Regions from separate parts of the Alteromonas sp. ABH2_165 genome, predicted to be linked through region 1. Evidence: predicted binding sites of a transcription regulator. Region 1 holds the regulator's gene; each other region holds the start of a gene.

Region 1 (6,053 bases):
CAATATCAATCACAGCCTAAGGCACAAGCTCAGCCACATTCCCAGCGCCCACAGCAGCAAACTGCACAGCAAGACAATGATGTATTTTCTTTTGCTGATGTATTTAATCACGGGCGCAACAACACTGCACCAGCTTCACAAATGAGCCCTGACTTCGAAGCTGCGCCTTCTCAGCAGGCACCTTCGAGTAACGCGCAGGGCAATAGTGAACTGGATGCCATCAAAGAGGAATTGGCGTCTTTACGTAATGTGCTGCAATATCAGGTGGCCGACCTGATGGAAGCGAAGAAAAAGCGTCAGCGACCCGTTCACAGCTACCTGATGCAATGCCTCACTGGCATGGGATTAAGCGTTGCGCTGGCTGAACAGTTAGTACATTACACGCCTTCACAGTACACCGAGCGTGAAGCGTGGATTTATTTGTTGAACCTGTTGGCTAACCGTCTGAACGTTTCGGGTAACGATATTCTTACGCAAACCGGTGTTGTTGCACTGGTCGGTCCAACTGGCACGGGCAAAACCACTACCGTTGCAAAGCTTGCTGCACGTTATGCACAAAAGTACGGGGCAGAGCAGGTAGCGATGATCACCATCGATACCTATCGGATTGCAGCTTATGAACAGCTGGCGACTTACGGCAAAATTATTGGCTGTACTACCCGAAAAGCACAAAGTAGCGAAGAATTAGCTGAACAACTCTTTCAGTTACGTCATAAACGTCTAATATTAATAGATACAGCAGGTTTTAGTCAGCGAGATAGCCGATTAATTCAACAACTTGGTCAGTTTAGCAACGGTCAAATGCAACCTGTACGTAAATACCTGGTTGCGCAAGCTAATACCCAATATCCTGCTCTGCAGCGCATTATTGCAGCGTATAATTCGGTTAAACTCGACGGCTGTATCTTCACTAAAATTGATGAGTGCTACAGTTTGGGTGAGGTATTAAGCGTTGCTGTTGAGCAGCAGCTACCGGTGAGTTATGTGACCGATGGCCAGCAGGTGCCTGAAGATATTAAAGTTGCTGATGCGAAATCTCTCGTATCTGCAGCGGCAAAGCTTTATAAAAAGTACGGTTTGAATCATACTAAGCATAATCATGAAGTTAATTCAGTTAAGGCAGTATGATCGAAGATCAAGCGAGTAGCTTACGAAAGATGAATCAATCACGCCTCATTAAGGTTATAGCCGTCACCGGCGGTAAGGGTGGTGTGGGTAAAACCAACATCACACTGAATACGGCCATCGCCATGGCAAAGCAAGGCAAACGGGTGATGGTGCTCGACGCCGACCTTGGCCTGGCTAACGTCGATGTTATGCTCGGACTGCGAGTAGAGAAGAACCTTTCTCATGTGCTGTCTGGCGAATGCACCCTCGACGATGTGCTGGTAACCGGCCCCCATGGCATCAAAATCGCACCGGCAACGTCGGGTACGCAGGCAATGACAGAATTGTCGCCTACCGAGCATGCAGGTCTAATTCGTGCGTTCAGTGAATTGCGCTCGCAAATCGACGTGCTCATTGTCGATACTGCAGCGGGTATTTCCGATATGGTGCTGAGTTTCTCCCGGGCGTCTCAGGATATTATGGTCGTGGTGTGCGACGAACCCACCTCGCTCACTGATGCCTATGCGTTAATTAAAATTCTAAATCGGGAACACGGTGTTTTTCGGTTTAAAATTGTTGCCAACATGGTGCGGGACATACGTGAAGGACAGGAGCTTTTCAGTAAATTATCAAAAGTCACTGGGCGTTTCCTTGATGTGGCGCTTGAACTGGTGGCTACCGTCCCCTTCGACGAGAATATTCGTCGAGCGGTAAGAAAGCAGACCGCCATCGTTGATGCTTTCCCAGGCTCGCCTGCCGCCGTAGCCATTAGTCAATTGGCGACCAAAGCGGCTAATTGGCCGGTTCCTGCCCAGCCAGGCGGACATCTCGAATTTTTCATCGAACAACTGGTAGCTAAACAAGCGGTAGGAAACCAACGTTGAACAGTAAAGCAGCAGCTTACCGACAACAGAATGACACTGCACAGTTGGTAGAGCGACATGCACCATTGGTTAAACGCATAGCCCATCATTTGATGGCCCGTTTACCTGCCAGTGTGCTTGTGGACGACCTGATACAGTCTGGCATGATCGGATTGCTGGAAGCTGCGAAAAATTTTGACGGTTCGAAGGGCGCCAGTTTTGAGACGTTTGCGGGTATTCGTATTCGCGGTGCCATGCTGGATGAAATTCGAAAAGGTGACTGGACTCCCCGTTCAGTGCACAAGAATAGCCGCGCAATCACAGAAGCTATCTCTTTAGTTGAAAGAGAAACAGGAAGAGATGCGCGCGATGTTGAAATAGCTGCTAAGCTAAATGTCAGCATTAATGATTATCATCAAATGCTTAACGAGGTCAATGCCGGAAAATTAATCGGTATCGAAGATCTCGGTGTATCTGAAGATGTGATCACAACAGAACAAAGTAAGGGTAATGACTCACCGTTAGAAGATCTTATGCAAGGCGCCTTTCAGAAAGCGCTGGCATACGCTATAACAACATTACCCGAGCGGGAAGCGATTGTATTGTCTCTGTACTATGACGAGGAACTGAACCTACGTGAAATAGGTGAAGTGCTCGACGTGAGTGAGTCCAGAGTCAGTCAAATTCACAGCCAAGCCATGTTAAAACTAAAAGCACGAATGCAATCCTGGCAGGCTGAAGAATAGCGCACACCAATATTAATAACGATTTACTATCCTTCACCGGAGGCTATTTTGGACAAGAGCATGAAAATTCTCGTGGTAGACGATTTTTCTACGATGAGACGAATCATAAAAAACCTGCTTAAAGATCTTGGATTTTCCAATATTCAGGAAGCTGACGATGGTAGTACAGCTTTGCCTATGCTCCAGCAAGGCGACTTCGACTTTGTCGTGACTGACTGGAACATGCCGGGAATGCAAGGGATCGATCTGCTTAGAGCTATCCGTGCTGACGACAAACTTAAACACTTACCAGTGCTCATGGTGACTGCAGAAGCGAAGAAAGAGCAAATTGTTGCTGCTGCACAAGCTGGCGTAAATGGATACGTGGTGAAACCATTTACAGCAGCTACACTAAAAGAGAAATTAGACAAAATCTTTCAGCGTTTAGGCTAACTTAGCAGCACCTGCCAGAGAAGAGGATTACTGGATGTCACCCATTAAAAAAGTCCCTATTTCGCTAGAAGAGGCGAAGCAACTGGTTAGTTATCTAGAGCAAGGGGATGATGAATCCGCCAATGCTCTGTTGGAGGCAGTATCAGCCAAGGAATCTGTGGAGCTCTTTGCCGAGGTTGGCAAGCTTACCCGTCAGCTCCATGATGCATTAAACACATTTCAATTAGACGAGCGCATCGCAGGCTTAGCCAACGATGATATTCCCGATGCGCAGACTCGTCTGAATTACGTCATCGAAGAAACAGAGAAAGCCGCCAACACCACAATGGATGCTGTCGAGTCATGCATGCCTATTGCGGAATCTCTGGCAGAGCGTATCGGCGCAATTGAGCCTGAATGGCAGAAACTCATGACCCGTCAAATCGAGCTAGGTGAGTTTAAGTCGTTGTGTTTGGAAATTGACTCCCTGTTTAAAGACGCATCTCAGGATTCGACTAAACTTAATAGTCTGTTAACCGAAGTGTTGATGGCACAAGGTTATCAGGATCTCACGGGGCAGGTTATTCGACGTGTAATCGATCTTGTGAAAGAAGTAGAAGATAGCTTGGTGAATATGTTGACTGTGTTTGGTGAAGCTGGTCAGCCTAAAGATAAAACACCCACCAAGAAGCCAGATGCGATTGAGGCAGAAGGCCCAATTCTTGATGCTGAAAAACGTGACGATGTAGTACAGGGTCAAGACGATGTGGATGACCTTCTATCAAGCCTTGGTTTTTAGGGGAGCGAATGAATGTCGTTTGAAGTTGATGAGGATATACTACAGGACTTTCTGGTTGAGGCTGGTGAGATCCTTGAACAATTACAGGAACAGCTGGTCGACCTGGAAAACAACCCGGAAGATGCTGACCTCCTCAACGCTATCTTCCGTGGGTATCACACTGTAAAAGGTGGTGCTGGTTTTCTTTCTCTAACCGAACTGGTAGAGATTTGTCACGGTGCAGAAAACGTCTTTGACGTGATGCGCAACGGTCAGCGCACGCTAACACCTGAACTTATGGATGTTATTCTCCAAGCCACGGATGTGGTTGTTGAGATGTTTGAACGTGTTAAAGCCCGCGAACCATTAGAGGCCGCAGACACAGCACTGGTCGATACCCTCCATAAACTCAGTAAGCCTGAATCCGCAGACGAAAATATTTTCGGCGATGTTTCAGCCGCAGCGCCGGTAGTTGAGGCGCCTGTCGAAGAAGAACCAGAACTCATTGTTGAAGAAACGCCTGTTGCACCCGAAGCTACTGCTGTGGCATCTGGCGACAGTGGTATTGAAGATATCTCAGAAGATGAGTTTGAAGCCTTGCTGGACCAATTACATGGTTCAGGTGCGCCTGGTCGTCCTGCTGAATCTGCAGCATCACCGGCCCCGGCAGCGCCAGCGGCACCTGCAGCGGGTGGCGATGGTGAAGATATCACCGATGATGAATTTGAAGCTCTACTTGATGAGCTTCACGGCAAAGGGCAGTTTAAAGGGCCATCAGATGCTGCGCCAGCACCGGCAGTCGCACCCGTTGAGCCGGCCGCAGATAGCGGTGACGACGAAATCACTGATGACGAATTTGAAGCCTTACTTGATCAATTGCATGGTAAAGGTCAAGGGCCTGCAGGTGGCGTCGAAGTAGACAATACTGCGACCAAAGCAGTTCAGGCCGCGAAAGCAGAACAGAGTAAGGCAGCAGAGCCGCCTAAGGCAGCAGAGCCGCCTAAGGCAGCTACACCGCCTCCGGCCGCCAAACCGGCGGAACCGGCGAAGCCTGCGACACCTGCTAAACCGGCAGCGGCCAGTAAACCTGCGCCTGCTGCTAAAGCCGCGCCAGCCAAGAAAGAAGAGAAGGCACCGCAAGCTGAAACCACTGTACGGGTTGATACCAAACGCCTCGATCAGATAATGAATATGGTGGGCGAGTTGGTGTTGGTGCGAAACCGCTTACTTAGCCTTGGCATCACCACAAACGATGAAGACATGTCGAAGGCCATTGCCAACCTCGACGTTGTAACGGGTGACTTACAAGGCGCGGTAATGAAAACCCGCATGCAGCCCATCAAGAAGGTTTTCGGTCGTTTCCCTCGGGTTGTACGTGACCTCGCCCGCAGCTTGAAAAAGGAAATTACCCTTGAGCTTGAGGGTGAAGATACCGACCTGGATAAAAACCTGGTTGAGGCACTGGCCGATCCGTTGGTTCACTTAGTTAGAAATTCCGTGGACCACGGTATTGAAATGCCAGATGACAGGGCAAATGCCGGAAAACCGCGCATGGGTACGGTTAAGCTATCAGCGTCGCAAGAGGGTGATCACATTCTGCTTACTATCGATGATGATGGTAAGGGCATGGACCCTGAAAAACTGAAAGAAATTGCAATCAGTCGCGGTGTTCTCGATGCCGATGCGGCAGCCAGAATGTCCGATGTTGAAGCATTCAACCTGATTTTTGCCCCGGGCTTCTCCACCAAAACCGAAATCAGTGATATTTCGGGTCGTGGTGTGGGCATGGACGTGGTGAAAACCAAGATTAACCAACTCAATGGTACCGTAAATATTGATTCTCAGATGGGTAAAGGAACCCGTCTTGAAATCAAAGTCCCACTGACGTTGGCAATTCTGCCTACCCTGATGATTGTTGTTGGCAAACAAACCTTCGCATTGCCGTTGGGTGCTGTGAATGAAATCATCAACATGGATATCAAAAAGACTAATACGGTAGATGGTCAACTGACCATGATAGTTCGTTCAAAAGCGATTCCATTGTTCTTCCTCGGCGAATGGTTAATTCGCGGACCAAAAGACATTAGCAAAGAAAAAGGACATGTGGTTGTGGTACAAATTGGTACCCAACAGGTCGGTTTTGTTGTC
Region 2 (6,053 bases), on a different contig from region 1:
TTTTAATGGTAAGTATTTTGCGCTAAGCAGAAATTAATATTCCCACCAGCCTTCCTGCCACCAGGCAAGAAATTCTTCGAAGTCGATGTAGCCGTCATCATTGTCATCAATAATTTTAAAGCCTTCTTCTACGTGGCTCATTTTCGTTTTTGGTGACAGTACGGTCAGCAATTCAATAAATTCAGGCAGGTCGATTTGACCGTTACCGTCTTTATCAAAAAAGCTGAAGTCACTTTTGATTTCGGCGATTTTTTCTTCTGAAAGTTGAGTGCTCACTTAATGTCCTGATTATTTACGACTTATAAATAAAGTGTACAACCCAACTTCGCTACTGTCTACTTAGACTGACTCTGTTTTGCTGCAAGTGCACGTTGACGCTGCGCATCGGCCTTTTCCTGGCGGCGTTTTTCCATTGCAACGCGGGCATCAGAACCAACGTGTTCCTCGCTACGCGCTTTTGCCAGCTGAACCTGCTTCTCACGTTCGCGGAAACGGGCAATCTGATCTTCGCTGTGGGTGCCGAAACAGTGCGGGCAGCTCACGCCAGCTTCATATTTATCAGACTGCTTATCGTCTTCTGTGATAGGCAAACGACAGGCATAGCAAGCGTCATACTGACTTTTCTCTAAATCATGATTTACCGCTACACGGTTATCAAATACAAAACAGTCGCCTTCCCACAACGATTCTTCTTTCGGTACATCTTCTAAATATTGCAAGATGCCACCTTCAAGATGATACACCTCGTCGAACCCCTGCTCTTTTAAGTATGCGGTCGACTTCTCGCAGCGAATACCGCCGGTACAGAACATGGCCACTTTCTTATGCTTGTCCTTGTTCATGTTGTCTTTCACATAGTCCGGAAACTCGCGAAACGTTTTGGTTTTCGGATCGACCGCGTGTTTAAAAGTGCCAATCTCAATTTCATAATCGTTACGGGTATCAATCACCAGCACGTCTGGGTCGCTAATGAGCGCATTCCAGTCTTTTGGCTTCACGTAAGAACCGACAGTATGACGCGGATCAATACCTTCCACGCCCATGGTCACGATTTCCTTCTTCAGTTTCACCTTGGTACGGTAAAAAGGCTGTTCTTCGTGTAAGGATTCTTTGTAGGAAATAGGATTGATTCGTGCATCACTGTTAAGGTAAGCCAGCAGGCCATCGATCCCTTCGCGGGTACCAGAAACCGTGCCGTTAATGCCTTCATGGGCAAGCAGTAATGTACCTTTGATACCAAGCGCTTCCATCTTTTCGACGAGAGGTTGGCGCATAGATTCAAAGTTTTCAAGCGCAACGAATTTGTACATCGCGCAAACGATATATTGAGACATAGGATTGTTCACCTTTGCTGATTGGAACGTAAGACCAGTGCAAATTGCGGCGCGAAATATACCAGAACAGTCCCTTTATGCCAAATGCGCAGCAGACCCCCTCTCGGTATCGTTGATGTAAATCAAGCCGAGAGTAAATCGTTGGATTTTTCTATTACGTCTAATAAACCCGTTTCATCCACGCTTTTTTGATTTGGCGTCAACACATTTAAACGTAACTGCGTTGCCAAACTGCAATTAACTTTTACCTCAGGTGGGATTGATCGCGCATTGTCGCGATAACTGAGCGGGTCCGGGTGCATCGATTGCCATAAAGAAAATGCGGCAACAGCGCCACTGTTTGCCAGCAACGACGTTACGCCTGAGGTTTGATAATCCGTTGTGCCAGCCTGCAACGAAGGTCGGCGGTAGTGATTTAAACGCGCAGGAAAATCGTCATCAGGGACCGTAGGTTCCTCGTCACCTATTATCCTTAGCGGTTCCGAGCCTGGTTGACAATGTATTGAAAGGTATAAGGAAAACAACGCGCCATTTTGTGTAGCGCGGCCGAGTTCACCAGACCATTCACGATCCGGTAATGTAATTTCCGCCAGTGGATGACGGTGTAATGTCGGGCTTTGTTCGCTCATATTGAGGTTATCGGCATAAAAACAGATAAATAAAGTCTTTTGCGTACAAATTTGCATACTTGAACTTTCGTCTAAGTGGTACGATCATTATGTCGACGAACAGAAAAGGCGACTATCGATGAATTATGCGGACAAACGCGTGTTGATTATTGAAGACCAACGCCCTTTTCTGCTGGTCCTTCGCGGCCTTATGCAATCAATGGGCGCCACTGAAGTGGTCACCAAATCATCAGCGGAACAAGCGCTGTCATTATGTAAGAAACGCAAGTTCGATATCGTTATTTGCGATCTTCATCTCGGATCTGACAAGAAGAACGGTTTCGAATTCATAGAAGAATTAAAAATGCGTCGCTTAGCTAAGCCAGACTGTATCGTGATGTTGATCAGTGCCGACAGCACACGACCCTACGTACTAGGCTCTTTGGAGCGCACACCAGACGACTATCTAATAAAGCCTTTTTCTCAAAACCAGTTAAGCACCCGTCTTGAACGCTGCTGGCATAAACGCCAAGTCCTTTTGCCCATTTATCGAGCCCTCGATAACGACGATCTCCCAGAAGCACAAAAAGAGGCAGAAAAGCTGCTGAAAACAAATAGAACCTATCGCGGCTCAATAGCACGGCTTCTCGTAGAGATTTATTGGCGTGAGAAACGATTTGAAAAAGCGCTAAGCGTACTCAGCGATTTTGATGAAGACAGGCCAGTGCCCTGGCTACAAACGGCATTAGCGCGAAATTGGCTTAAACTGGGCAAAATTGATAAAGCACGAGAAACGGCATGTACTGTAGTTCGGCACAGTAAATTTAATGCCGAGGCGTACGATGTCATTGCTGAATGCCAGCTACACAATAATGAACCTGAAGCTGCGGCAGAAACTATCAAGCAAGCTATCAAAATCAGTCCATATTCAACCGACCGTCATCATATTGCCAGCGAAATTGCCCGTAAAAATGCAGATTACGTAATGATTAGCGAGTGTGCCCTGGCCATTTGGAAGTTATCCCGCAAAGTCACAAGAAACAATGCCAACGTGTGGTGTAATTACATTGGCAGTATTCTTGAAGTGGCTGAGCATGCTGACGATAAACGCACGCGCAATAAATATCAGCATGAGGCGAGTCTTGCCGTGCAACGGGGTAAAAGTGATGATTATCTGTCCCGATATAATGATGATTTCGACTTCACCATATATGAGGCACTCTTCAATGCCAGACTTCACAGCCTCGACGGCAAGTTGATTGAAGCAAAACGGGTGTTGTCTGGCGGACAGCAAGCCATTGAGCAAAAGTACGATCACTATCCTCAAAGCTACATTCCTGACAGCATAAAAGTGCTCTACGCCGTGGGTGAATATGACGAAGCGGAAGCATTGGCCGCACTGGCAAGTGATGACCAGATAAACCGGTTTACCGACAGTACACTCAAGTCGGAACAAACTAAAGCCCTGGAAAAAAGACAATTATACGCTCGACATAACAAGGAAGGCATCGATCATTACCAAGCCGGTGATTACACTGCCGCTCGCCGCTCTTTCACGAGTGCATTGCAATTTGCGCCAGTGAATACCGGCGTCGCATTGAATTTGCTGCAGTGTGTGGTGAAGTTAATGCATGCACAAACAAAACAAGAACCTGGCTTACAAAATGAATCCCGCCGTTTGTTAACCATGCTAGAGGGCCAATCCCTGAAGCAGCAGTACGCACAAAAACTGTCTGATTTAAAAGAAGAGCTATCCGGCCTTACCAGCAAGGCGGCTTGATAAAACAGCCTTTTGCTTCTTCCGCCCTAAAGCAGCCAACATTGAACCACACGCGCATGGCTTCGGTAAACGCCCCGTAGGCGACCAATGTATTAAGACAACAAAATACCAGGGCGCTGGAAGCACTGAGAAATCGTAGCCCCATTACGTTGGTCACGTAGTTTGTTACCAGCATGATGGTGGCGCCAATTGCCACCCAGCACGCTTTTTTTGACAACATGTTTAACGTTGGAATATTGTTATTCAGTTGCAGTAAGGCAAGTACTACCACGCCCGCCGTAATAAAGCGGAAAAAAGTAATCGTGGGGCTGTCCATCACGGTTAAACACAGCGTAAGCGCTACGGGTAACACACCCCAAAGAAAGGCCGTTAACAGTGAGAGTAAAAAACCATAAACAGGCCGGTACGCGGTATCCAACAATTAATCATCCAATAAATCCTCAAGGTCACTAATCATATCGTCGATTTGTGATACAAGCTTGCGTTTTTGCTTAGCAGTCAGGGTTTGAGAGATTTCGGCCGCCAATTTGGCATGCTGTGTTCGATTGTTATTCCAGACATCAAGAAACTCGGGGCTGCGATACTGTTCGGGATTCATCATTAATGCTGTTAAATCATCCACGAAAGCAGGGTTATTTTCACGATTAGCAAACAGTGCCCGTGCACGCTGCTGCAAATCGCGGCGATAATTTAGCCATAACCGGCTTGAACGCTTAAACGTTGGCGCGAATCTGTCTATGATGGCTTTTTGTTCGTCAGTAAGGGCGCCGATGCGAGACTCCATATCCTCGCGGAGATCTTCTACACGTTGGATCGCCTGTTCCTCTGGTGATTTCTCGTCGATTTCTTTAATCGACGATTCAGATTCTTTATTGTCTTTTTCTAGTGCCGCAAACAGGCGAATAACCTGCTCATCAGATAATTTTTGCGCCATGTTTGCCAGCTCGGGAGTAATTTCTGCCCGTAATCGCTGCCAGTGTGCGGTGGCTTTTTCATAGTGGGAAAGCAAACGTGATTCGGTAAGCAGGTCACCAGTAAGATCGTCACGAACTGCATTAAGGTGCGCAATATAACGTGGCATTTCCTCGCTACGATGCCAGTCTATCCACTGTTCCAATCGCTTATCAAAGATGGCTTCCTGTTGATCATTCAATTCAACGTAGTCATCCATGTACCAGTAAATCAGCCAATCCAGATTGTTATAAGCGAGTTTGCTACTGCAACCGCCTATGAGCAACATCATCAATACCAACCAGCATTTTTTCATTGGATATCCGCGTACAGTAAATGATTTGAAAGTAGAACTAAGACGATTACACTCACAGTACAAGGTTTTATGCTGCGGTTAAACCGTCATTAATGCTTAGTAACATTTGAATTTTAGATAAGAGCTAAACCTTTCGTGATGGTTCATCAGGTAGAAAAATTTTAAGCTGACCGACATCAATAGTCATCACCAATGATGCTGTCATAATGGCATGACTTAACTGTAAGGAATTTCCATGAGTAAGAAAGTGGCTATTCTCACCTCTGGAGGTGACGCGCCGGGAATGAACGCCTGTATCCGTGCCATCGTTTTAGTCTGTGAGCGTTCTGGTTATGATGTGTTGGGTTATCTTCATGGATACAATGGCTTATTAAAACAGCAATACCGCGAACTCGATGCCCGCCAAATGCACAACCTTACGCAACGCGGTGGCACAATATTACACAGCGCCCGTTGCCTCGAATTTAAAACCGAAGAATCGGCCCGATTAGCCGCTACTAATTTAGATGAACTCGGTGTAACAACCTTATTTGTGATTGGCGGCGACGGCTCATTTCGAGGTGCACAGCATTTAGGCAATGTCTGGAACGGGCAAATTATTGGTCTGCCGGGCACCATCGATAACGATATTGTAGGCACAGATGCCACCATTGGGTATTTCACCGCCATCGAAACAGCGGTGCAATCCGTGGATAAAGTCAGAGATACCGCAGATGCTTTCGAAAGGGTTTTCCTCGTCGAAGTCATGGGGCGTCATGCGGGCTTTCTGGGGTTAAACGGTGCCCTCGCGTCAGCGTCAGACTATGTCATTCTGCCTGAGCTTTTTGAGAATGAAGAAAAAACACTGAAAGATATTCTTACCCAGCTCAATGAACGTCGAGATCAACGTGGCAATGTGAGCTACATCATCATTTTAGCTGAAAACCTCTGGCCTGGCGGCATTGCCGATCTTGTCAGCAAACTTGAGCAACGAACAGAAACAGAAGTGCGACCGGTGATCTTAGGTCATGTTCAACGAGGCGGTTCGCCGGTCTCACAAGACCGTTTGTTAGCCATGAAACTGG
Region 3 (6,053 bases), on a different contig from region 1:
CAGAAGTATCGCCAGACAGGCTTTCCATCAGGTTACTGCTCAGAGATAAAAGTGTATAACAAGCATTTTCCGCTTTCTGTAGCAAGGCAGCCTGACGGTTCTTTGCATTGGGTAAGAGCTCCAGCGCACCAATGATAACGGCAATGGGCGATCTGAATTCTCGGCTCATTGCCTTAATAAACTCTTCAGTGGATGACACCATCCGGTTGGTTTGCTCTCGTTCGTTTAATATATCGTTGCGGGTTTCCTGAACCATGGCGAACTGATCAAGAACCAAATTCTTTAATGGCCTGAAAAGCATAAGAATAATTATTAAGGCAAGGCATGTTGTGATGAACCACACTACTAACAGCATTATCTGGTTAAATTTGATGTCTCTGGAAAGTTGCGTTTCAAAAAGCTGAACGGCTCTGTCTAAATCTCTCAACATGGCGGTGGCCGCAGCGAGTGTTACGGGTTTTAGGTTTGAGCCGCGAGCAGCCGACGCACTTGCCAGATACAAAGCATTCTCACCGTATTGCAATGCTTTCTTGTCGAGAGCGCCCTCATCACTAAAGTATAGCTGCTCCAGTTCTTCTGATAATGGCGTAAAAACGCCTTCCAGCGACTGCCTGCCAACCAGTACTTCGTGGTTGCGAAGAAACTCAGATGTTCTGGAAATTAACTCATTTCTTAGTCGTTTTTGTTCAACTTCTTTGCTTTCATCGGTGAGTAGTGTTTGCAGAAAGGCAATGCGTTGAGACAACATGCGTTGATAACCGGCAATATTAATAATTTTCGGCTGAATTTGTGTTGAGTCAAGATATGACTGGGTCCAAACAAAATATCCGGTCATAAGCAGCGTGATTGCGCAAGCTGCCAGCATGTAGGTTCGGCGTATTTTCTCTTTTATTGAGTCTCTGGTCAGCATAAGTCGAAAAGCAAAGAGGAATTATAAAAGCTTAGCTCAGGGATAGAAAACTGCTAGGTCAGCGAACTAACCAGCCTGCTGCTCAGCGCGAATAATGTACTTTTTTATTCCACGTAAAAACAACAGGCTGGGAATCACCATTAAAGCGGTAATGATAAAGAATGTCGACCAGTCGCCATTAAGTTTATCCACCAGATACCCGCTTCCTGAGGCAAGCAGGTTTTTACCCGCCACGCTTAACGAGGCCATCAGCGCATACTGAGACGCCGAAAACGTGCGATTACACATAACCGATATGAAAGCGACCATTGCCACCGTACCCCAGGCGGCAGTAAAGCCGTCGACAATGATGGTGAGGGCAAACAACGTTTTATCAGGACCTACATGGGCCATTAGCGCGAACATCAGATTGCTCGAGGCCATCGCTATACCCGCAATCATTAGGCCGCGATAAATACCGTAGCGCATGGTCATCATGCCGCCCAGAATGGAAAACACAATCGTCACCCACCAGTTAAGCAACTTAGAGTAGCCGCCGATCTCACTCTTGCTGAAACCTAGCTCTATGTAAAACTGCAGGCTCATTCTGCCGAGGAAGGCTTCGCCAATTTTAAACAGAAAAATGAATAACAGCAGTGAAAGCGCCAGGCGGACACCATTTCGTTGAAAGAATTCGCGGAAAGGCTCAGCGATTGTGACAAATAGCCAGGCACCTATTTTTTGCAGGGCCGTTGGGGATGCGCCTTTAGCGCCAAGTACTTTTTCGTAATAGGCCGTTGCTTGTGAAAGTTGCGCTGTGCGATCAACAATCGGTTCTTTGGCAACGAAGGTAAATAACGTGATGCCAGACATGATAGCTGCCAATAGCAGGTAAATATCGTTCCATGCCCAACCTGTCCAGTCTGCGATGAAAAAGGGCAGTGCACCTAATCCACCATAACCTGTCCACCATCCGGCAGTAGCCATAGACGAGCCTGCCGCTAGCTTCTCCCGCTCATTATCCTCAATTATGTCGATTCTGTAGGCATCTATAGCGATGTCTTGCGTTGCTGAACACAGGGCAATAACGAGTCCGAACAAGGCAACATAAAACAGTGACGAGGTGGCGTGTAGTGTACTCATCAGTAAACAACTGCCAATGATACAAAGCTGCATAGCAAGAATCCAACCCCGGCGCTGACCAAGCAGCGGCACCTTCAAGCGATCTAAAAGTGGAGACCAAAGAAAATTAATGGCGTAAACCGCGAATATGCTACCAAACAAGCTGATATCGGTGCGCGACAGCCCTTCGTCCTTTAACCAAGCTGTCATGACTGAGCCTATCATTACCCACGGAAAACCACTGGCGATGCCAAATACAAAGATGCTGAAAAGACGTTTGTCCAGAAAGGACTGAAGAAAGTGCATGATGAAAAAGTCCGTCCGATGGGATAGGGGAGAGGACTATTTGATCACGGATACCAATGTAAAACAACCAAAGGCAGAAATTAGTTTACGGGCGAACACCTGCGCAATCTAGCGGGCAAATTCCTTTACCTTCGAGGAATGCTAAGCAACGATGTAACTCTTCAACTAGCAAAGGATCGGATTTGAGTTTTTCTTCCGTCCAAAAGTGTAGTTGATTGAGTGTGTGCCAGAACACGCGCTCTCGTTCTGTATAAGGCTGATCGAGATCGTAGTTCACTAGACTCCACTCTTCGAGCGTGTCCCAGAAGAAAATGTCTAACTCGGAATGCGGTATAATACTTTGCCAAAAGCCCCGAAGATAAAAGCATAGTTGGTTGGCTTTGGCGTCGACAAAAGACAACAACATAATATTTAGCCTGTTAACTGATTCGCCTGACAGTATAGTCAAAAAAAATTCCATTTTGTGTAAAATCTAGGCAAAAAGAAACAGGTTTATGAAAATAATCAGAAAAAAGTGGGTTGGAAATCGTTACCACCCCAGATGATTAACCCATCCGTAAATCTCTTTGCTTAGGGTACGGCTAAAAATAGTGTCGCTGGAATTGGTAGCTTGGAAGAGCGGAGTAGTAAGCGCTTTATTGCGATAATGCAGTTTTAGCGCCTGTGTCGCAGCCAGCTTTTGTTTGGCTGCGCTATTTGCTGTCCATTGGGTGTTGATGGGGAACTGTAAATCTAGGACCGGGAATTCTGTAGCAGCCAGCTGTGCTGGAATTGCGCCGTTTGCTTCAGATTGTGGCCAGTATGGACTGATCACAACCATGCCATCTGGGGGCGGTAAAATTTCCGCAGACGTTAATGCAATCAGTTGGGCGGCGCTCATGCCCTGACTGATCACGAGTCTAAAGCCTGGGATCGTCTCTATGTGCTGAAAAACTGCGTTTGCTAAAAGCGCGACTACCGAGCGGTTGCTGGCGGGATCGACCATGGCCTCTCTTGCTATTGCCCGTGGGTGCATACTTGTTGCCCCAGACGCCTCAATAATTGCAGGCGCGTTCTCATTGTTTTCACCCGGTTGAGAAGGTTCCATTGCCTGTGAAACCGATGCGCTTACGTCAACTCCCAGCGTTGCTGCTGGCACCACCAACGTGTGCCATCCCCGGTGATTCAATTTAACTGCGAGGGCGCGAGCGTTATTCAGGGTAAGTCCTTGATAGCCAGTATCTGTAAAAATGAGTGCCACGCCGCGACTTAATGACGTTGTTGGTTCACCACTGAAAACCGGCATATCTTCATCGCCAACCAATATGGTTTGATACTCGTCTGGCAGGTATTGATTCCGGATGTCGTCAGCTAACATCGCGCTCTGTAGAGGCAGTGCCAGTAAGCAGGACAAACAAATCAGAAAATGACGCACATTCACTCCGGGTAAAAAATTACTCACGCTCTAAGGCGTATCGGCCGGGGCTGGCGAAATCTAAAGTGTTTCTTATTGCTAAAATGAGAGAAGTAAAAATCTACTCTGATAGTGCAAGTGGTTCAGGCCGGTAGTCCATGAATGGAACATGGGCGGTAAATCGTTGCCATTGGCCAGAGGCTGGATGCTGCAAAATTAACGTTTCTGCATGCAGTTGCAAACGGGGAGCAAGGTCACGTGCTTCGTCGTGGGCGTAAAGTCTGTCACCCAGTATAGGATGCCCAATCGACAGCATGTGTACTCTGAGTTGATGAGAACGCCCCGTCACCGGTAACAGTTCCACCCAGGTTTCATTTTCCAATCGACGGATCACGCGGTAATACGTTAGTGAAGGCTTACCATTCTCATGATCGACTTTCTGCTTAGGACGGTTAGGCCAGTCAACAATCAGAGGTAAAGTCACTTCGCCCTCGTCTTCGGCAATAACACCGTCAACGCGGGCATAATATCGCTTCTTCGTGAGGCGGTCCTGAAACTGCCGAGAAATCTGGCGATGGGCTTCTTTGTTCAGCGCCATCACCATAATGCCAGACGTCGCCATATCTAATCGGTGCACCACCGTGGCGGTAGGTAACACCCTTTGTACCCGACTAATCAGCGCATCTTTATGCGCGGGCTGAATACCCGTGACACTCAGCAAGCCGCTCTGTTTGTTGGCCACTACGATGTCGTTGTCGTAATGCACCAGCGACAGATACGGCGTCATCGGTGGATTGTAGATAAACGGCTTTTTGCCTGGCGGCATACTCATGGGTTGTTTACCACTATACGCAGACCTTCCAGTTGCACCGTGGCCGACTGCAACGCTTTGGTGAGCGCATCACGTTGATGCTCGATAAACGCAATTTCGCTGTCGCGAACAGCCGGGTTTTGCGCTTGTAGATCTTTCAAACGCTGCGCCTCGCCAGTCAATGTGGATTGCATGCTTTCAATGGCATCGTGTTGGATCTGATTCGCTTTTTGCTGTGCCAGAGTGGTCGCTTTTTCAATATGCAGGGTAAGCTGTTGCTGTAGCGCCTGAATCAACTGTTGGGAGATCTTTCTGCCTGCTTTACGTGGATACCCAAAGTCCAGTTCTACCGGTTTGCCGTGGCCGTCAAGGCAAATCAAGAATGGCGTGGCAGGCATAAAGCGGCCTGGCTGCAATGTACGATCAGCATTGGCTTGCAATACAAACAGGGCTTCCAACCAGTAGGCGCCTTTGGGTAGTTCTCTGTCGGCAATAAAACCAACACTCGCTTTACCCATCACGTCGGTTAAGATCATATCAATGGCGTTATGCACCAATGGATGATCCCAACTCAAGAAGTGCACGTGTTCAAGGGTCGTAGCGACGTGGCGGTCATACGTGACTGTCATGCCTTCAGGGTCTAAACCTGGCAGGTGATTCACCATAGACTCCGATGGCGTGAGAATATAGCAGTCGTCGCCTTTGTCTTCCTGGTTTACACCTAGCGAGTTCAGCAGTCGGCCCATGAAGTAAGGCAGGATAGGATCGTCATCCAGTTCTTCAATATCTTCAATTAATCCTTCAACCCGGCCTTCACCAGAAGCGTTTAGTTCAAGCAAGCGGTCGCGGCCCGCATCGAGTTGAGCTTTGAGATCATCATTAAGGGTTTTACTGGCACTAACCAATGCATCAACTTGCGATTCATCTTCAGGGTCAAGACAAGCGCCAACCAGTTGAGCCTGCACTTCTGCAAATACGCCCGAACCTGTAGGGCAGGTGTGTGTGAACGCTTCCAGGCCATCGCGGTACCACTTCAACAGCACTTCCTGGGCGGTGCCTTCCAAATAGGGCACATGGATCTGAATATCTTTGGTTTGGCCGATACGGTCAAGACGACCAATACGTTGCTCCAGCAGATCCGGCGTTAGCGGCAAATCGAAAAGCACCAAGTGGTGAGCGAACTGGAAGTTACGGCCTTCACTACCGATTTCACTACACAGCAAAATTTGCGCACCTTCTTCCGGGTCGGAGAAATAGTGCGCCGCTTTATCACGCTCAACAATACTCATGCCTTCATGGAAAACACTGTGGCGAATACCGCTGCGTGAGCGAATCACTTCACCCAGCTGTTGGGCGGTTATTTTATCCGCACAGATCAGCAGCACTTTGGCAGGGCGTACCGTTGGCAGAAAATCCAGAAGCCAATCTACCCGCGGGTCTGCATCGAACCAACTGTTAACCAGGCTGCTTTGACGCTCTGGGTACAGGGCATCAAACAGTTCGCCACCACAAACAGCACTGTCGTACATTTC
Region 4 (6,053 bases), on a different contig from region 1:
TTAATCGCGTCGATGAGGCCTGGTTGTTCAATGTATTGTTGCTCTTCCAGCAAGTTTGCCAGTAATGGCGAATTTGATTGCGAGAATTCTCCAGATGTCGCAACCACCTCACATTGCTCGAGGGAGGCCATCGATGGCCTGCTGGCGCACACCATACCACCCGTGTCGGGAATGCCTATTACGCGCGAAACTTCTTTCAGTACCGTGTAGGTGAAATCGCTGACATCCTGCTTCGATGTGAGAGCTCGGGAGGCGTCGACAATCATCTGCAACCCACGTTTTGCAATAAAGAGCTCAGTCAGATTCGACCAGGTTTTAATATTGCTTGAAACGATTCCGCGAAGTTTCTCTTCGGTTAAATCAACTTTATTCCAGTACTCATCAATATCATATTCTTTCAGCGTGTCTTGACGAGGCGCCATACCGGGTTGACCGGTCAATAAAATAATTCTTACCCGGGAGTTTCCCAGTATAGTGCGAATGGTGTTAACCAGAAAAAGGCCTGCATTGTCCTGCTCCATCACGACATCAAGCAGTATTACCGCGATGCCATCATTCTCGGCAAGCACAGAGGAAGCCTGTGCTGCTGAGTTGGCAGTGAGAAATCGAATGGGGCGACCTCGCACGGTTAACCCGTTGAGACCTAACTTCAAAGATTGCTGATAACCAGGGTCATCTTCAACGCTGAGTACAAGCCATTCCGCTGATTGGCTAGACGTGTTTGATGTGTCTTCCGCTTCAGGAGTGAAGGTAAAGAGTTGTTCTTCGGTCATGCATAATCCGTACAAATATCTTAATTGCCTGGACTCTTAATTCCGCTACTAAATGCAGAAAACCGCAAGAGTGACTCATCACCTAATTGTTACTTATATTATTGATTTTGCAACAGTCAGAATATAAAAACGCCGCAAGAAGCGGCGTTTTAAGTTAAAGCTATGCAAGTTGTGGCGTAAGTGTCTGTAACTGGAGCCACTTTTCTTTCTGAAGCGCTAAGGCATGCTTCAGTTCTTTATAATGAAAGTCGATTTCGAGGCGCTCAACGCTACGTTTTAAACACCGTTTACGAACGTTCATAAGGCGTTTTTTCGCTGCGTAATAGGCAGACATCTTTTGCACCAGCAAGTCATATTCTGCCTGCACTTTCTGTAGCAATTCATCTGCATCAGGTAGTGCGGAAAGTCGCTGGCTAGCTTCCTGCAATTGCATTGCTGCCCGGGCCTTTTCAATTCGCTCTTCAGGCACACGGCGTAAGTTAGTGGTTAACCCAACAAAAGACAATCCACGGATAAGCCATTTTGTTGGATCAAACTGCCACCAATGAATGCCATTTCTGTAGTCGTATTCAAAGATATGGTGGTAGTTGTGGTAGCCCTCACCAAATGTGAAGAAGGCCAGAACGCCGTTATCTCGCGCGGTATTTTTATCGGTATATGGCTGACTACCCCAAAAATGGGCCAAAGAATTTATAAAGAAAGTGACATGGTGCACCATGAACAGGCGGAATACACCGGCGAACAAAATCATGCTCAGCACGTCACCGTTTATCCAGCCCAGTAATCCGGTTAAACCAAAGTTCGCAACCAAAACAATCGGCAGATAATATTTGTGCTGCCACATCACTACAGGATCTTTTTGTAAATCCCTGCAATTGCTGTAGTCGTCATAGCGATGCTTTTGGTACTCCCGAAGCATCCAACCCATGTGAGCGAACCACAATCCTTTTCTGGCAGAGTAGGGGTCTTTATCGTTGTCATCGACATGACGGTGGTGCACACGGTGATCAGACGACCAGTGCAGAATACTGTTTTGTAGTGCCATCGCACCACCAATGGCCAGAATGATTCTTACCGAAATATGGGCATCGTAAGTTTTATGTGACCACAGGCGGTGGTATCCCGCAGTAATCGACATCCCTGTAAAATAAAAAAGTACAATAGCCGTAACGATTTCAACAGTGTCGAATCCCATGGTGACTGCCCACAGAGGCACCGCCAGTAGAGCGATCGCGCCGGTGACTACGAAAACAAGAATATTGGTGAGGATAATAGGTGGTTTCTTCATCTTAACAACTCGGCTTACAACTGTACGCTAATTTAGCTTTTTCCCATACTACAGGCAAGGGAAAACCAATATTTTACGCATTAAGTATAGTGCACAATGCATGAGTTGCTGCTTTTGTAAGGCAAGGATCGGCGGTCTATTTGTTTTTACTTGGAATATTTTTAATCAGCATTTCTCGCTGCCAGTCTGATTCGGTTACACTAGCCATGGTAAGTTGCACGCGTATAAAGGAGTTGACGTTGAATCGTCAGGAGCAAAAGCTAAAAACCCGCCAGAGCATTATTGATGCGGCATTCGGATTACTGGATGAACAACGCAGCCTGTCGGCCATCAGTCTGCGGGAAGTTTCCCGGGCAGCTGGTATCGCGCCTACCTCGTTCTATCGTCATTTCAAAGACATGGATGAGTTAGGACTTACTCTCGTCGATGAAGCCGGTTTAGCGCTGCGGCAACTCATGCGTCAGGCCCGTCGCAGAATCGCGTCTGGAGGTGGGGTTATCGATACTTCCGTCGATACCTTTATGGAATTTATTACCGGCAATACCAACGTGTTTCGTTTGCTTTTGCGTGAACATACCGGTACTTCAACGGCATACCGCATGGCCGTATTACGTGAGATCCAGCATTTTATCGAGGAACTTTCTGACTACATTGTAGAAAGTCAGAACGTAGAGCATCACCTTGCGAGTTTGCAGGCAGAAGCCATGGTACGGTTGGTTTTCAGCGCTGGTGCCGAAGCCCTGGAAGTGGATGTCGCTTTGCGTCAGGAAATTGGAAACAGGGTAAAAGCGCAATTAAGATTTGTGCAACTTGGAGCGAAGGTGTTTCGCCCCAGAGGAGAAAGAAGTAAAGTCTAGACCGGCTTTTTAACCAGTTTTACGCCAGCTTCAATGTGGTGAGTAAAAGGGAATTGGTCAAACAGGGCGGTCGCGACCAGTTCGTGGGTTTGCGTCAGCGTTTTCAAATTCTCCGCCAGTGTTTCAGGGTTGCATGAAATGTAAATAATTTCAGGGTAGTCCTGAATCATCTTCAATGAATCTTCATCTAAGCCTGCGCGTGGTGGGTCTACCAGTACCGTCGTGAAGTTATAAGCTTGTAAGTCGATACCGTTAAGCCGTGAAAATGTTCTCCCCGTCTTCAAGGCTTCGGTAAATTCTTCTGCCGACAAGCGTACAATATCCACATTATCGATTGCGTTCACATCAATATTAAATTGCGCTGCATTAACCGATGGTTTGGCGATTTCGGTGCCAATTACTCGTCTGAACTTACTGGCCATGGGCAAGGAGAAATTACCAGCACCGCAGTACATTTCCAGTAAATCACCGTCACTGGTTCCACATTGCGACATTGCCCACTCGATCATCTTGCAATTAACTTCAGCGTTAGGTTGAGTGAAGCTATTTTCTATGTGCTTGAACTGATAAGTGCGCGCATTTACTGGTAACTCTTCGATAATAAAATCATTACCTAGAATCTTCTTCTGTTTTCTGGCTCGGCCAATAATATTTACAGTGCCAAAGTGCTCAGATAAAAACGAGCGGAGGTTTTCAGCGGCAGCTTCCCATTCTTCGTCTAATTGACGGTGGTATAAAAGGCTGATCACCAGTTCTCCAGATAACCCAGTGAGGTAATCAATTTGGAACAACTTCTTTCTAAGAGTCTTCGACGGACGCAGCTGACTGATCAGTATGTCCATTGCCTCATTAATGGTTTGCGATGCCGGAGCAAAACTATCAACCCGATACTTCTCCTTTGTTTCACTGTTAAACATAATGTGAAAAAGGTCGTCGCCTTCGTGCCATACCCGGAATTCAGCACGCATGCGGTAGCCTGTTTCTTTTGAAGGAATTACAACCAATTCATGGTTGCCGAACTCATTCAAAAGATGACCTAATCTGGCTTTCTTTTCTTCAAGCTGTGTCAGGTATTCGTGGCTGTGCATAATCGTACTCATTGGTTAATACTTCATTTGTTTCCGGGCTGCGCATTGTAGTGTCTCTGCAATATAGTGCAATCACTGTTCTGAGATCGTATTAAAATTAAACAAATTCGAAAAGGTGCCGATAAAGAATTGAGGTTAGTGAGGACATTATTATGAACGTGGGTGAAATTAAGGCATTTGTTAGTGACAAGACGCCACCTGTAAAAGAGCAGAAACCAACTGTTTCTGAATCAACAGGCGTTGAAGATCCGAATAAAGCTATTCAAAAGCAGTTACAGCAAGAAGGACTCCGTCAAGCTGCAGAACTTCAGCAGCGCAATACGGCGATGGTGAGTGTGAGCAGTTCGCAAACCACCATTGGTCTCAAAGTCTATAGTTCGTCAATGGAGCAGGAAGTTTCTGTTGATGGTCAACGTGGAAAATTTGCCAGAAAAAGCGATGACAAGGGCGAGCAAAAGCAAGCATCGTTATTTGATTTTGAAGAAGTGGCAAAGAACGTTATGAAATTTGTGGGTGGCGTTATTCAAGGCGCAGCCAGAGGCGGAGCCGATGATGACAAGCTTAACAGTCTGTTTTCACAGGCACGTGAAGGCGTTGCTCGCGGAATAGCGATGGCTGAGCGTGATCTTGGTGGAATGCTAAACGACGAGATCGCGACTGGCATCGGACGCAGCCGGGATCTAATTTCTAATCGAATTGATGAGTTAGAGTCTAACTTACTGGGGCAAAATCAAGACCCTGCACAGTTATCAGCGCTCGAGTCGTCAATGGAGATGAGAAGTTCGAATTCTGAATCAGCGAGTTTAATGATACGCACTCGGGATGGTGATGAGGTAACGCTAAGCTTTGAAAGTTTGCGGCAGTTTCAGTACCAGAATCAGCAAAGTTACAGTGCGACAGTCATGCCCGGAATAGGGGATAGCGATGAGCAATCTATTTCGTTGGCTGCCGAAAAAACTGAATCCTATGCGTACTTTGACCGACAGGGGATCAGTTTTTCACTCAAAGGCGAACTTGATGACGGTGAGTTAACGGCAATTGCAGATTTGGTAGGCTCGGTAAATGATCTTGCAGATACCTTTTTTGGTGGTGACATCGATAAGGCCTTTGAAAAAGCGTTAGAGCTTGGCTTCGATGATCAGGAACTGACCGGCTATGCATTACAACTTAATAGAGTTCAGCAAACAGAAGTCGTGAAGACTTATGGTGCAATACAACATTATAGGGAAAATGACACTGGAGCTGCCCATGGAGACGAAGCGCGTCCGGTTGCTCAGTATTTGGATAAAATGCTTAATGTGTTTGAATCAGCAAGGCAGCAACTGGCTTCAGGTGAAGACTTTAATGAATTGATTAGCGGCCTCATTAATGAAATGAAGGAAGTGCAGGTTCCTGATTTGCTGTCTGCGATTAACCGTTTTCACACGTTTAACCAGCGAGTGTTAGAAGCGATGCCGAATGAACGTGAACGAATTCAACCGGATGATCGTCAAACCATTCAGCCAGCAGAACCACTGAAATCCGGTGGTCGGGAAACAATTCAACCGATAGAGCCGGATACCAAGAGTAAGTAATAAAAAGAAAGGCACTCATTGAGTGCCTTTTTTATTTAATACAGATCAAGCTAAAAATCGGAGACAGTTATTCAGTCTCACCCTTTTCTCTGGCTGCACGTACTTTTAACGTACGATCCAAAAACACCTTATCATTGAGTTCGATAATTGCCTGGTCGACATCCTGGGTAATGACTTCAATAAAACCATAGCCTTTACGTTTACCCGTTCGGCGATCTTTCATTAAGCGAACACTCTGTACCTCGATAAAACCTTTGAAATAATCCTTAACTGCATCTTCGTTCGCTTTATATGGCAAGTTACCAACATATAAAGTGGCCGTTTCTTCGGATGTCTTAGTTTCGACATCAGAGTTAGCCGAAGCTGAAGTCGAAGACTTACTAAGAAACGATGCAAGCCAAGGTGTAACGATACCGCTTATTAATAGAGAAGCTGCAACTGTCACAGGTAAACTCGCTTCCAGAGAACCGGAA

The links. The regulator FliA, encoded in region 1, starts transcription of late flagellar genes. The targets are predictions, from matches to a motif close to CTAAAGNTNNNNNNNNNNNNGCCGATA.
Positions count from the first base shown of each region.
Region 2: ACXAFQ_RS09000 (VC2046/SO_2500 family protein) is a predicted target of FliA. The motif match lies at 1,972-1,998, and genes of this name have one in related genera.
Region 3: ACXAFQ_RS12690 (DUF3530 family protein) is a predicted target of FliA. The motif match lies at 3,770-3,796, and genes of this name have one in related genera.
Region 4: ACXAFQ_RS10745 (DUF5610 domain-containing protein) is a predicted target of FliA. The motif match lies at 4,104-4,130, and genes of this name have one in related genera.

Region 1 is NZ_JBSWWF010000001.1:371,778-377,830, forward strand. Features, by position in the region: gene flhF (flagellar biosynthesis protein FlhF) at 1-1,128, shown strand, start outside; gene ACXAFQ_RS01595 (MinD/ParA family protein) at 1,125-1,991, shown strand; gene ACXAFQ_RS01600 (RNA polymerase sigma factor FliA) at 1,988-2,716, shown strand; gene cheY (chemotaxis response regulator CheY) at 2,765-3,148, shown strand; gene ACXAFQ_RS01610 (protein phosphatase CheZ) at 3,183-3,926, shown strand; gene ACXAFQ_RS01615 (chemotaxis protein CheA) at 3,939-6,053, shown strand, end outside.
Region 2 is NZ_JBSWWF010000003.1:391,878-397,930, reverse strand. Features, by position in the region: gene ACXAFQ_RS09010 (EF-hand domain-containing protein) at 34-276, opposite strand; gene trhO (oxygen-dependent tRNA uridine(34) hydroxylase TrhO) at 336-1,334, opposite strand; gene ACXAFQ_RS09000 (VC2046/SO_2500 family protein) at 1,457-1,963, opposite strand; gene ACXAFQ_RS08995 (response regulator) at 2,082-3,722, shown strand; gene ACXAFQ_RS08990 (EamA family transporter) at 3,703-4,143, opposite strand; gene ACXAFQ_RS08985 (DUF6279 family lipoprotein) at 4,144-4,989, opposite strand; gene ACXAFQ_RS08980 (6-phosphofructokinase) at 5,225-6,053, shown strand, end outside.
Region 3 is NZ_JBSWWF010000006.1:60,488-66,540, forward strand. Features, by position in the region: gene ACXAFQ_RS12675 (response regulator) at 1-910, opposite strand, end outside; gene ACXAFQ_RS12680 (AmpG family muropeptide MFS transporter) at 977-2,317, opposite strand; gene ACXAFQ_RS12685 (hypothetical protein) at 2,403-2,765, opposite strand; gene ACXAFQ_RS12690 (DUF3530 family protein) at 2,847-3,731, opposite strand; gene ACXAFQ_RS12695 (pseudouridine synthase) at 3,832-4,542, opposite strand; gene rapA (RNA polymerase-associated protein RapA) at 4,539-6,053, opposite strand, start outside.
Region 4 is NZ_JBSWWF010000005.1:316-6,368, reverse strand. Features, by position in the region: gene ACXAFQ_RS10765 (EAL domain-containing protein) at 1-773, opposite strand, end outside; gene ACXAFQ_RS10760 (acyl-CoA desaturase) at 934-2,061, opposite strand; gene fabR (HTH-type transcriptional repressor FabR) at 2,301-2,918, shown strand; gene trmA (tRNA (uridine(54)-C5)-methyltransferase TrmA) at 2,915-4,018, opposite strand; gene ACXAFQ_RS10745 (DUF5610 domain-containing protein) at 4,159-5,580, shown strand; gene ACXAFQ_RS10740 (RNA recognition motif domain-containing protein) at 5,648-6,053, opposite strand, start outside.